2 linked regions of the Pseudovibrio sp. M1P-2-3 genome follow. The protein of the gene in region 1 interacts with the protein of each later gene in a pairwise test. Links are inferred from orthologs where the notes say so. Each region holds a gene or a part of one and is shown in the gene's direction. Other genes may lie near its edges.

Region 1 (8,109 bases):
GCAGCAAGATCCACAACAGCGGGAACGCCGGTGAAATCCTGCATCAAGACGCGGGCAGGGCGGTAGGAAATTTCGTGGGTTGAGGTGCGCGAGGTCAACCATTGGGCAACAGCGGTGATGTCGTCTTTGGTAACCGAGCGGCCATCTTCAAAGCGCAGCAGGTTCTCAAGAACAACTTTTAAAGAATTGGGAAGTTTGGAAACGCCGTCCAGACCGTTCTTTTCAGCGTCGGGAATAGAGAAATAGGTATAGCTTTTGTCGCCGACTTGAAGGGTCTTCTTGGCGCCGAAGCTGTCGAGTGAAGTTGACATGGCTAGCGGTCTCCTATTGCCTTTGAGTTTGCTTGCCCGCCGGTGTGTCACCCCGCCGTAATTGGCAAGGGAAGACGTGGCAAGCAGCTCTACAGGTTCCTTAGCACTGGGCACGCATGGCTTAAGCAGGCATCTTGTCTCGTGAGAGAGACATCAGATGCTCTGCTTTAAGTGTGTGTCTTTATAGCGTTTTTTATATGGCTAATCCAGCAAGTAGCCCCTAAGGTAACTGATAGAATAATGGGTTCACTATGATTTTCCCGAGGTGCATTTTATCGGAAATACGAATCTCTAGTTTAGTATACATATGTATACAATTATGTCGAGGAGGAAATTTAGAGAGTTTCTAATTTTTGTAGGCTAGCGTCCAGTCAGATGTTTTGGCAAGAAAGACTGGAGCCTGAAATGAAAACGCATTTGCTGCCTGTAGGGTTGGGAGCTGCCTTGATGCTCGCCGTGTCTGCTACCCAAATCAGCGCACACGAAAATGACCTTTATGGCAAGACGACGATTCTGCTGGATAAAGCAACAAAAAACAATATCGGCCAGCCTTTGGCGTATCGCAGTGATTTTCCTGCCGCAATCACATCCATGATCGTTCCCTTGGAACCGGGGCAAAAGATTAGAAAGCATCTCCATGTGGTTCCTGTGTATGCCTACGTTCTGGAAGGCGAGATCACGCTCACGTACGAGGGAGACAAGACACGGACCTATAAACAGGGAGAGGCTTTCCTTGAAGCAACGAATACATGGCACTACGGTGTGAACAACGGCAAGGAGCCAGCGCGTATTCTTGCGGTGTTTCTCGGCGCCGAAGGCTTGCCCAATGCGATTCCCCAGCCGGAAAGTGGCCAGTAGCCAACCTTATATACGGTATTTGACCCGAAACGGGCCAAGTGTATCTCCAGACTTCCGGCAATGTTCAGCGTGAGGCGAAAACAATGCATGATGATCATGATGTCTACGAGCATATGGCAGTTCTACTGGATGGAGCCCAGCTTACAAATACCGGAGACCAACTGACGTACCCCGGTCTCTTCCCCCCTTCCATCTCGTCAGTGATCATCACTCTGGCTCCGGGGGAGACGTTCAAAAAGCATCTCCATGTTGTGCCTGTTTATGCCTACGTTTTGCAAGGGGAGGTTACGATGACCTATGTGCAAGACCATGAGGAAAACGTAGTGCAGACCTATAGGCAAGGTGAGGCTTTTCTGGAAGCGGCCCATACTTGGCACTACGGGATGAACAAGGGTAAGGAACCCATGCGTATTCTTGCTTTGTTCTTGGGGGCAAAGGGCCTGCCCAATTTCATAGACCAGCCAGTTATGGGTAAAAGGCAGGAGCAGGCCAGGCATAACATTCATGGGGATATGAAAGTGCTGCTGGAGGATGTGGACGCGACCAATACAGGACAGCCGCTGGCTTATCCGAGCAAGCCCCCTGCAGCGATCACCTCAATGCTGATTACATTATTGCCCGGAGAGGAGATCCAGCCCCATATGCATGTAGCACCTGTCTTTGTTTATGTACTCGAAGGGCAAGTGACTTTGGACTATGAAGACACCCACACGCACACCTACAAACAAGGGGAAGCCTTTATCGAGGCGGTGAATACGTGGCATCACGGTATCAACAGCGGCAATGTGCCGCTGCGGGTTTTGGCTGTATTTATAGGGGCCAAGGGCTTGCCAAATACTATTCTGCCGCCCTAAGCAGATGTACGTGATGGAATTTTCAGGTAAGGGCAATCTCTTAGCTGAATATCGGGGTAGGGCTGTTGAAGCTGAGCTGTAATAATCTGACTTGTGACAGGGGCGGGCGACGCGTCTTTCACAAAATATCGCTCCACGTAGAAACGGGTGAAGCGCTTATTGTTCGCGGACCAAATGGCTCGGGAAAATCCAGCCTACTTCGAGTGATTGCAGGCTTCGTTGGCAAGGCCGGTGGAGAAATTGCCCTTGAAGGCGGTGATAAAGAGCGCTCGGTTCCAGAACACTGCCACTACTTTGGGCATCAAGATGCGTTGAAACCAGCTTTGAGCGTGCAGGAAAACCTGAGTTTCTGGCAACAATTTTATGAGCCGGTGCCCTATGAAACGGGCAATAAGAACACCACCCTTTCCATAGAAGAGGCTCTGGACACGCTGGGTATCCTTCATACAGCGCAGTTGCCCGCCGGCTTTTTGAGTGCAGGGCAAAAGCGCCGTCTGTCTCTGGCAAGGTTGCTTGTGGTTTCCCGACCCATCTGGATTATGGATGAACCAAGCGCTGCACTGGACGCTGCCTCTGAAAAAGTACTACTGGGTTTGATGGCGGAGCATTTGAACAAGGGTGGGCTTTTGCTGGCAGCAACGCACTTGCCCTTGGACCTGCCCAACACGCACTTTCTGGACATCGCCAGTTCTGACTCCTTAGAGGATGAAGATGCACGAAGTGACGATCAGGGGGACTATTGGCTATGAGCTGGATGACAAGCTTATTTATACGTGAGTTCCGGCTTGCAGCACGTGTGGGCGGTGGGGCATTGATCGGTGTTCTGTTTTTCCTCGCAGTCGTGACGGTGTTTCCCTTTGGCGTGGGGCCAGATTTGAAAATGCTGGCGCGCATTGGCGCGGCAGTTCTGTGGATTGGTGCTCTGCTGGCGACACTTCTGGGTCTGGACCGGCTGTTTCAGGCAGATCAGGAGGATGGAACGTTGGACCTTCTGCTTCTTTCAGGTCGCCCTGCGGAGTTGATCGTTCTTATCAAATGCGCTGCGCACTGGGCAGCAACGGGGTTGCCGCTGGTAATTGCGACGCCCGTTCTGGCGCTGTTTGTTAATTTGGAGCCGGCTGCAATTGGTGCGGTGGTGCTGACGTTACTGGTGGGAACACCTGCCCTAACCCTCGTTGGGGCGATTGGGGCAGGGGTGACTGTGTCTTTGCGGCGCGGTGGGGTGCTGCTTTCCATTTTGGTGATTCCGCTTGCGATCCCGATTCTCATTTTTGGTGTGAGCGCTGCAACGGCGGCTGTTGGCGGTTCGACCCCATTTCTGACACCTTTTTTATATTTAAGCGCAATCACTCTTGCCGCATTGGTCATTGGGCCTGTGGCGGCGGGGGCTGCACTGCGTGTTTCGGGTGACTAGGTGTTGCCATAATTACTGGGTGGGTTTGTGCGACAATGCGTCCCAAAACGGGACTTCATCGCTGGAATCTGCACTCGCTTGTTGATGCATAGACAATGAAAGCTTAAAAAGCCCTATGACTTTTTATGATCTTGCAAACCCAACTCGTTTTCTGGCTCTGGTCCAGAAATTGTTGCCGTGGCTTATCGGTGCCTGCGCTGTGACTATGGCTGCAGGCATTTACATGGCCTTGTTTGTCGCTCCCCATGATTACCAGCAGGGAGTGACGGTGCGGATTATGTATATTCATGTTCCATCCGCATGGCTGGCCCTGTTCTGTTATGGAATGATGGCTTTGTCCTCTATCGGTACTTTGGTCTGGAAACATCCTTTGGCGGATGTGTCTGCAAAGTCAGCTGCGCCTCTTGGAGCCTGTTTCACATTCCTTGCTCTTTGGACCGGTGCAATCTGGGCCAAACCCATGTGGGGAACTTGGTGGGTATGGGATGCAAGATTAACGTCGTTCCTTGTTCTCTTCATCATGTATTTGGGCATTATCGCTCTTTGGAAAACCATTGAAGACCCCATCAAAGCGGCTAAGGCAAATGCGATCTTGACCCTTGTGGGTGTGATCAACCTGCCGATCATCAAGTTCTCGGTGGACTGGTGGAACACACTGCATCAACCGGCCAGCGTGTTCCGTGCGGATGGGCCAAGCATGCACAGCTCCATATTGATCCCGCTGTTTGTGATGGCCATCGGGTTCACATTGTTCTTCACTTGCGTGCACCTGATGCTTATGCGCAACGAAATCTATGCGCGCCGTATTCGGGCCATGCGCCTGCGGGCTGCCTCTAAAGCGCCTTCTGCAAGTGTCAAAAACCAAGCTGCTGCACAGGGGGCCTCATAAATGTTCTTTGAAAGTCTCTTTACGGATCTCCCGCGCCATGCTGGCTATGTAGCGGCATGCTACGGTATGGCGGGAGTTATTATGACGGGCTTGGTTGTCGCTGCGTTCATCGCGAAAAAGAAACGTCTTGCTGAACTTGCTGCGCTGGAAGCCTCTGGTATTCGCCGCCGTTCCGCTGCTACTGGTAAAAAATAATGTCCACTGATGCTCAAAATAATAAAGCTGGAGAACAAGAACCCCGCCGCGGTTTTCCGGTTTTCGCTATTATTCCGCTTGTGATTTTTGGTGTTCTGGTTGTTCTCTTTCTCACCCAGCTGCTTTCGGGAAATAACCCTCAAGAACTGCCTTCTGCTTTACTGAATAAGCCTAGCCCAGAGTTTTCCGCCGTGCCGGTGGAAGGTCTTTTGAGGGATGGGCAGCAAATTCCGGGAATCTCCAACGAGAGTTTCAAGGACAAGGTGACAGTCTTTAACGTGTTCGGGTCCTGGTGTGGTCCATGCCGTGCGGAACATGAATACTTGATGGACCTGTCCAAGGATCCAAGAATCCAGATGGCTGGGCTGAACTATAAAGACAAACCACTGGCCGCCATTCGCTTTTTGAAAGATCTTGGAAACCCTTATGACTTGGTGGGCGCGGATTCCGGGCGCATTGGCATCGAATGGGGTGTTTATGGCGTACCGGAAACATTTATTGTCGATGGACAGGGAAATATTCGCTATAAATTTATTGGCCCGCTTACAGCTACAAGCTACAGGGATGTTTTTCTTCCCGAACTTGAAAAGGTCATTTCTCAGACAAAATAGTTTGCTACCCCTTTGACAGGATAGGAAAGTTTAGAGTGTATTTGAGCAAATCCCCTTTGTTCTCTATGCTCTGACTTTTTGGTTTAAGCGTATTTTTTGTGAAAGGGCCGACTGGCCTTTCTAGATGCCAAAGTAACTGCGTAGATCACCTGCTTGTGATTTTCCTTTATTGAATTGCATCTATATTGTTAATGCGCTGCTAACTTTAATTGAAGGGTTGGGAATGAAACTGAGACCTGCTGTCAAAACGCTTGCTATGCTCGCGTTTGTATCAACTTTTGCTCTTTTGAATGTTGGCATGGTCTACGCGCAGCCTGTCAAAGCTGTGGTTGAACTGTATAGCAGCCAAGGCTGCGGTTATTGCCCACCAGCCAATAAACTCTTGTCCGAGCTTTCCAAAAAGCCGAACGTGATTGCCATGGACTTCCATGTGAATATTTGGGATTTCATGGGCTGGAAAGATACTCTGGCCAACAAAAAAAACACGGACCGGCAGAGGGCTTATGCCTTATCGCGCCACGACAAGGGCGTTTACACGCCGCAAGCAATCATCAACGGAAAGCAGGATGTTGCAGGCAATGACCGGCAAGGTCTTCTTGAAACCGTGGAAGCCCAAACGCCTCTTTCTCTGGATGTGAATGCACGTATTGATAAAACCATGCTGGATGTTTCAGTAAGCGGCAAAGCGCATCCCCTTGAGCCCACTGAAGCCGATATCTACCTGTTGCGTCTCACCAAAAAGAAAGAGGTTGATATTCAAGGCGGTGACAATGCCGGCAAGGATATGCAATATGTGAATGTGGTAACCGATATAATTCCGATTGGAATGTGGATGGGTAAAGATACAGTACTCCGGTTTCCAAAATCTGCACTTGGAGAGATCAACGACAATACGCAATGGGTTGTTCTTGTGCAGTCTATGAACACCAAGGGGCCGGGGCCAATTCTTGGCGCGACAAAGTTTGAGGGTATTTGAGCTTTTCAAGTTGAGCCAGACTTGCGCTAAACACCAAGGCGTATTTTCAAATGTTGTGCCAGCCCTTTTTGCCTGTACGTCTCCAGATACATAGGTGAGAGCCATATTACAAAGATATGCTTAATGGATGTTGATATGCTCTCATTATCTGCTAAGGCTATCGCCAATTAAAAATCCGGGGCAAGGGCGCCGTAGTCTAGCGGGCAATAGAACATGAACGAGAGCATGCGTTTTGCTATCGGCAGTATAATAGTTGGACTGCTGATTTTTGGGATAAAGTACACAGCATTTGTGATGACAGGGTCGATCGCATTCCTGTCTGATGCGCTGGAATCCACCTTGAATATCGCCAGTGCCATTGCTGCCGCTGCCGCCCTTTATATGTCCCATAAGCCTGCGGATCATAACCACCCCTACGGTCACTACAAGGCAGAGTATTTCGCTGCTGTGCTGGAAGGTGTGCTTATTGTTCTGGCGGCTATCTTTATCCTTCGTGAAGCCTATCTGGGATTTCTCAATCCGCCACATCTGGAAGCTTCCCCCGAAGGGCTGGCGCTCAACGGCATTGCGACGGTAATTAATGCCAGCTGGGCCATCGCTCTTGGACGCATTGGCCGAAAGCACCGCTCTCCGGCATTGGTGGCTGATAGCAAGCACATCATGACAGATGTTTACACTTCAATCGGAGTGTTTGTAGGGGTGGCTCTGGTCTTTGCCACCGGTTGGGTGCACTTTGACCCGGCACTTGCTGTTCTGGTAGCCGTGAATATTCTGTGGTCCGGCTGGAAGCTGGTTCGCGAATCCATTGGCGGTTTGATGGATGAAGCTGCACCGGAAGGAGAGCAGGACGCTCTGCGTAAACTTATTTCCAAGTATGGGGAAGGGGCCATTGAAGCCCATGATTTACGCACCCGCCATGCAGGCCATGTGACGTTTGTGGACTTCCATCTGGTTGTTCCAAGCCAGCTTTCGGTGCAAGATGCCCACGAAATCTGTGATCGAATTGAAGAAGGCATCGCAAAGGATATGCCAGGTGCCCGCGTGACTATTCACGTTGAGCCAGAACATCATGCCAAGCATAAAGGAATTGTGGTGGTTTGATGTTAGCTGTTTAAGAAAGCCCCGTAGCCACTGAATGGGCTGCGGGAGAGTTCTATTTGTTGCTGATCCGCCGACGTATTGCCAGATAGAGGCTACCAGTAAGAACAACGAGGCCTCCAATACCTGCTGCGATTGGTAGAATGGCGCATCTGCAGGAGTATCCCCGTCACAAAAACCGGGAATGCAAACTCCACCGTTATTCCCTTCATCAACGATACTTAGATCTTGCGCACATGCTATGTCACTAACACTTAGAATAATAAATATTGAAAGTGCTAATAATAGTATTAATCTCATGGAGATTGCTAAATCATAGTTTTATTTTTGCTATAATTACGTTAAATATCCATTTAATGAGCGAAATTACCACAAAATATATTTTATTAAACTTATAAAGTTGAATTTATATTAGTAAATTACTTGTTAGATAATGTTGTTATTATATCGAATGATACTCTGAGCGATTCCAAATGATAGGAGAGGCTCTCGTTTTAACAGTGGAGCCTCACCGTTACTCTGGGACTTTAAGGCTGATTAGAGTTGCACCTGTCAAATAAAGCGGCGGGCTGACGTTTGCATCAGTCCCAATAGAACTTTACTTCGAGGTCATACGCCACCGTATTGCGCCATAGATTGCACCCACGATCACGACGATAGCTGCAACAATGGTTGTGATATGCCAAGCGGGTTCCAGCCGTATCACGTGCTCGCGGCAGGAAAGTGTATTTGCATGCTCAGGTTGGCTGCATAAATCACTTGCCTGATCCTTAGGCAGGTCTTGAGCCGAGACTATATCACCAAAACCAAAAATGATAATGACTGCCGTTGCCAATAGAAGAAAAGATAGTTTCACGATGTTCCCTCCCTTTGTCTTCATTTCAGAAGGTTATTTGTCTGGTG
Region 2 (5,422 bases), 1.4 Mb from region 1 along the record:
CGATGAAGCTGTTTTCAAACAGCAGCTTGAAGAAATCGATCGCGACTGTGAACGCGGTGTGATTAAGCCTGAAATGGCCGAGGCGGCTCGTATCGAGGTCTCGCGCCGGTTGCTTGCAGCCCACAAACAGAACTCGGACAAAACCGGAGGGAGCTCTTCAGAAGAAGGGGGGATCCTTGCGAAAGTCAGCGTTGCTGTGGTGATGCCTTTGGTTGCTATTGGTTTGTATCTGGGGTTGGGTACTCCCAATTATGCCGATCAGCCGCTGGAAAAGCGCCTTGCGCAGGCACCAAATAAAATGAGTGTTTCTGAACTGATTGCGCGCACAGAACAGCACCTAGCAAGTAATCCAAAGGATGTGCAGGGCTGGAAAGTGATCGCGCCTGTTTATTCGCGAACAGGCCAGTATGGCAAAGCGGCGACAGCTTACCGAAACATTCTCGCTTTGGAAGGGGAGCAGCCGGATTTCCAGATTGCCTTGGCAGAAACTTTGGTGTTCCAAAGTGGCGGGGATGTCACCGAGGAAGCTTTCAAGCTGTTCCAAAAAGCGAACGAAGCCCGTCCTGATGACATAAAAATACGTTTCTATCTTGCGCTTGGTTTGGGCCAGCTTGGCAAAACACAAGAGGCGATCGATGCTTGGCAGGCCATTTTGGCTCAGGCAAATGGTGATGAAGGCTGGATACCTGCTGCAAAAGCCGAGCTTGCCACACTTCAGGAAATTGATATTGCCACAAAAGGGCCAACAGCTGCGGATATGGAAGCCGCCGGTCAACTGAACGCGAAAGAGCGTACCTTGATGATCGAGGGTATGGTTTCCCAACTTGAAGAGCGTCTGTCTGTGGAAGGCGGCAGCGTGGAAGAGTGGGGCAAACTGATGCGGGCGCAGCAGGTTCTTGGCAGAGATGATGAGGCGCTGGAAACTTTTGAAAAAGCTCTGAAGGTTTTTCAAGATGATACAAGTGCGATTGCGGCGTTGAACACGCAGGCAGTAGAGCTGGGCATTAAAACACAAAAAGCAGAATAAACCGGTTTTGTCCAAAACAGGGTCCGTATAGAAGGGCCTGATTTGGACTTCCCCTTTTAAACTGGCGGATTTGACGCAAATGACACGTAAACAACGAAGACTAACGCTGATTGGACTGGCTGGAGTGGTTCTGGCTGGCGCGGCCGGATTGATCCTGTTTGCTCTGGATGACCAGATCGCCTTTTTCCAGTCGCCCTCTGATATTGCTGCCAATAAGATTGAGCAGGGAAAGCGTATCCGCCTTGGGGGGCTGGTTGAAGATGGTTCCTTGGAAAATGGCGAGGGTGGCACCGTTACCTTTATTGTAACTGACAACGCCTCGACTGTACCCGTGAGTTATACGGGCATTCTTCCTGATCTGTTCCGTGAAGGCCAAGGCATCGTTGCTGAAGGCTATGTGAACAAGCAAGGCACTTTTGTAGCGGACCAAGTGCTTGCCAAGCACGATGAAAACTACATGCCAAAAGAAGTTTATGAAGCCCTTAAAGAGCAAGACCACCTTTATGACGAACAGCAGACTGGCAGCTAAGGGCTCCGCCTTTAAAGGTTTAAGAAAAAACAAAGCCCACCTACTAGGAATGGACCGGAGCGAGAATGATTATTGAACTTGGCCACTACGCTTTGATTTTAGCGTTGGTGGTGTCTTTGATACAGTCTGTCTTTCCCGTTTGGGGGGCTATAAAGAAAGACGAGCGGCTCATGGCTATGGCGCCGCCGCTTGCAATTGCTTCGTTTCTTTTGGTTCTCCTATCGTTTGCGGCGCTCACATGGGCTTACCTGAACTCGGATTTCTCGGTTCTGAATGTCTATGAGAACTCCCATTCCGATAAACCCTTGATCTACAAGATATCCGGGGTTTGGGGGAACCATGAGGGGTCCGTTCTGCTTTGGGTTCTCATCCTCACCTTATTCGGGGCGCTTGTTGCTGGTTTCAGCCGCAATATTCCGCGCCAGCTTCGGGCAGCGACCATTGGTGTACAGGGCTGGGTGTCCTTGGCGTTCATCTCCTTTGTAACACTCGCCTCCAGTCCGTTTTCCCGTGTTGCTAATCCGCCAATGCAGGGGCAAGACCTGAACCCTATGTTGCAAGATGTGGGCTTAGCTATTCACCCGCCTTTGCTCTATGTTGGCTATGTGGGCTTTTCCATTGTGTTTGCCTTTGCAACGGCGGCTCTTCTTTTGGGGCGCATTGACGCGGCATGGGCGCGCTGGGTTCGCCCTTGGGTTCTGCTTTCTTGGATTTTTCTCACCCTTGGCATCGCCATGGGCTCCTACTGGGCTTACTACGAGCTGGGCTGGGGTGGCTGGTGGTTCTGGGATCCAGTTGAGAACGCCTCGTTCATGCCATGGCTCACCGGAACAGCCCTGCTGCACTCTGCCATTGTCATGGAAAAACGCAATGCCTTGAAAGTGTGGACTGTATTTCTGGCGATTGTTACATTTTCGTTGTCGCTTTTGGGTACGTTCCTTGTGCGCTCCGGTGTTCTTACATCCGTTCACGCCTTTGCAGTGGACCCAGAACGCGGCCTTTATATCCTCACGATCCTGATGATATTCATTGGCGGCTCGCTCTCCTTGTTTGCCTGGCGTGCACCATTGCTTAAACAAGGCGGAATTTTCGCACCTATCAGCCGTGAAGGCGGTTTGGTGTTCAACAACCTGTTCCTGACCACGGCAACAGCCGTTGTGTTTTTTGGAACGCTGTACCCCTTGGTTCTGGAGATTATCACCGGAGATAAGATCTCCGTTGGTGCGCCGTTCTTCAACCTCACATTCGGGCCGTTGATGGTGCCGGTGATGCTGGCGATACCCTTCGGGCAGATGCTGGCATGGAAGCGTGGTGATCTAAAAGGTGTTTCCCAACGCCTGACGGGGGCATTTGTTCTCGCGATTATCGCAGCAGGTCTTTTGAACTGGTATTATGGGAACACCGGTTTCCTAACTGCTCTGGCTATCGGTATTGCTTTTTGGGTAATCGTGGGTTCGGTTTTTGATATTCTGGACCGCGTCAAATTCCGCAAAGTAGGTTTTGCTCGCGGTATGAGCCGCCTGAAAGGACTACCGTTAACAGCTTGGTCCGCAGCTTTTGGGCACATGGGTTTTGGCTTGGTGGCACTTGGAATTGTGACCGTATCTGCATTCCAGACGGAAATGGTTCAGGTTCTTTATCCCGGAGATAAGTTGAATGTCTCTGGCTATGAAGTGTCCTATGATGGCAGCGCCGACCAGCGGGGCCCGAACTATGTGGAACGTATTGCCCACTTTACAGTGAGTAAGGATGGTGAGGCTGTTCGTGAAATGACGCCTGCCAAGCGGGTCTATAATGCCAGCGGCCGACCTATGAGTGAAACCTCTATCGCCACTTTCGGCCTGTCACAGATCTATTTTGCGGTAGGCGATTACAACGAGAAAGGCGGCGTGGTGACACGCATCTATGAAAAGCCGATGATCACGCTTATCTGGTTCGGCTGTTTTGTGATGGCCTTTGCTGGACTTATTGCCTTTTGTGATCGTAGATTACGTGTGGGAGCGCCGGTTCCCGCCCGCAAAGTACGATTGAACGCCAGTCCGGCGGTAGCGGAGTAAATCAATGAAACGTCTTGTTTTTTCTGCTGTTGCCAGTTTTTTCCTGTTGTTTGGTGGTGCAGCCTATGCTGTGAACCCGAATGAACGGCTGGATGACCCTGCTTTGGAACAAAGGGCGAGAGACCTTTCTCTGGAGATCCGCTGTGTGGTTTGCCAAAACCAGTCCATTGACGATTCCAACGCGGAGCTTGCAAAGGATCTGCGCCTTCTGGTTCGTGAGCGCCTTGTTAAAGGTGACAGTGACGCACAGGTTCTGGACTTTCTTGTTTCCCGTTATGGTGAGTTCATTTTGCTCAAGCCCCGCTTTGCGCCCCACACATGGGTGCTTTGGGGGGCAGGGCCTGCCATATTGCTGATTGGTGGGGGCTTGCTGGTTTATGTAGCGCGCAGGCGCAGGAAAAGCGATGCAACCCCGCAAAAAACAGGCCCGGCAGAGCTGACTGATGAAGAAAAGAAAGAATTGGAGAAGCTGTTTAACCAAGAGTAAACACAGCCCTTCAAAGCACGCTGTGCTGACATTGATTTAAGTTCAATCTGCTGGTGCTGCTTGAAATTATAGGGACTTGAGCCCTCCAAAAAGGCCCTCTTACTTCTCATAGGTAAGAGGGCCTTTTTCATGTTTTTGGCAATAACCGGCAAGCCTCGGCCTTCTTTCACGCCTTTTCATTGAAATGCGTCATAAATTACAGAAATTTAATGTATTGGATAGGTTTGTGTAAGGTTTGCCACGCTAGGGTTGCATTTAGATGGATATCTAGGTGTGGTGTGTGCTGTAACGCCCACTTTCATAGTTTATTTGGGAGAACTATTTATGGATAAGACCGGTAAGCCTCTTGCTGCGTCGCCTTTGCGAATTTTGAAATCAAAGCGTAAGAAAAAACTGTTGGCAGGGGTTATGGCTCTGGGTCTTACCGGATCATTGGTTGCCCCGATTACATTTGATAGTAGCCCTGCCTTTGCTGATCCGGTCCGTGTGAATGCTCCAGCCATTGCGAATTTTGCGCCGGTTGTAGAAGCAGTGCAGCCCGCCGTTGTTAGTGTTCGGGTTCGCTCCGAAATTAAGGGGCCAAGCGCAAATAGCGGTATCCCACCCATGTTCCGGGATATGCCCGGCGACCATCCGTTACAACGTTTTTTCCGGGAGTTTGGCGGTAAAGGCTGGGGCGGGCAAGGAGATGAGGAGACGCAGAAGAAAGCTCCCAAGCGCTTCGGTCAGTCTCAAGGCTCCGGCTTCTTTATTTCAGAAGATGGCTATGTGGTCACCAACGAGCATGTGGTTGGAGATGGAACCGAGTTCACTGTGATCACTAGTGACGGGACCGAGTATGATGCCAAGCTGGTAGGTGCCGATGAGCGCTCCGACCTTGCACTGCTGAAAGTGGATGGCGGTAAGAACGATTTTGATTATGTAGAATTTGCCGATAAAGCGCCGTTCGTTGGTGAATGGGTTGTGGCTGTAGGGAACCCCTTCGGTCTGGGCGGTACGGTGACTGCTGGTATTGTGTCTGCCCGCGGGCGTGACATTGGCGCCGGACTTTACGATGACTTTATCCAGATTGATGCATCGGTGAACCGTGGCAACTCCGGAGGTCCGGCTTTTAATATCAATGGTCAGGTGATCGGGGTGAACTCGGCAATCATCAGCCCAAGCGGCGGTAATGTTGGTATCGCTTTTGCTATCCCTGCATCCACGGCCAAGAAAATTATCACTGACTTGAAAGAGGACGGAGCGGTTACCCGCGGCTGGCTGGGCGTGCAGATTCAACCTGTTACAGAAGATATTGCAGCGTCTCTTGGACTGGATAATAC

The links.
Region 2: the proteins of P6574_RS19550 (region 1) and ccmE interact in binary tests that used the Escherichia coli proteins (3 or more experiments, as listed by UniProt). The link is inferred for Pseudovibrio sp. M1P-2-3 from one-to-one orthologs.

Annotation. Positions count from the first base shown.
Region 1 is NZ_JARRCW010000001.1:4,428,969-4,437,077, reverse strand. The notes cover bases 2,513-5,439. They hold P6574_RS19550 (heme ABC transporter permease), read left to right. Parts: upstream 2,513-3,552; coding sequence 3,553-4,326; downstream 4,327-5,439. Other genes in these bases: P6574_RS19535 (DUF1223 domain-containing protein), read left to right, coding at 5,356-5,439; P6574_RS19540 (DsbE family thiol:disulfide interchange protein), read left to right, coding at 4,521-5,132; ccmD (heme exporter protein CcmD), read left to right, coding at 4,327-4,521; ccmB (heme exporter protein CcmB), read left to right, coding at 2,778-3,437; ccmA (heme ABC exporter ATP-binding protein CcmA), read left to right, coding at 2,513-2,772. Also shown: aconitate hydratase AcnA, read right to left, coding at 1-311; P6574_RS19570 (cupin domain-containing protein), read left to right, coding at 717-1,169; P6574_RS19565 (cupin domain-containing protein), read left to right, coding at 1,253-2,023; more of ccmA, read left to right, coding at 2,089-2,512; more of P6574_RS19535, read left to right, coding at 5,440-6,108; P6574_RS19530 (cation diffusion facilitator family transporter), read left to right, coding at 6,322-7,209; P6574_RS19525 (hypothetical protein), read right to left, coding at 7,805-8,062. UniProt on the Escherichia coli protein: Required for the export of heme to the periplasm for the biogenesis of c-type cytochromes.
Region 2 is NZ_JARRCW010000001.1:3,034,011-3,039,432, reverse strand. Bases 1-2,831 are described here. They hold ccmE (cytochrome c maturation protein CcmE), read left to right. Parts: upstream 1-1,106; coding sequence 1,107-1,556; downstream 1,557-2,831. Other genes in these bases: P6574_RS13135 (heme lyase CcmF/NrfE family subunit), read left to right, coding at 1,622-2,831; ccmI (c-type cytochrome biogenesis protein CcmI), read left to right, coding at 1-1,027. Outside these bases: more of P6574_RS13135, read left to right, coding at 2,832-3,613; P6574_RS13130 (cytochrome c-type biogenesis protein), read left to right, coding at 3,618-4,100; P6574_RS13125 (Do family serine endopeptidase), read left to right, coding at 4,425-5,422. UniProt on the Escherichia coli protein: Heme chaperone required for the biogenesis of c-type cytochromes. Transiently binds heme delivered by CcmC and transfers the heme to apo-cytochromes in a process facilitated by CcmF and CcmH.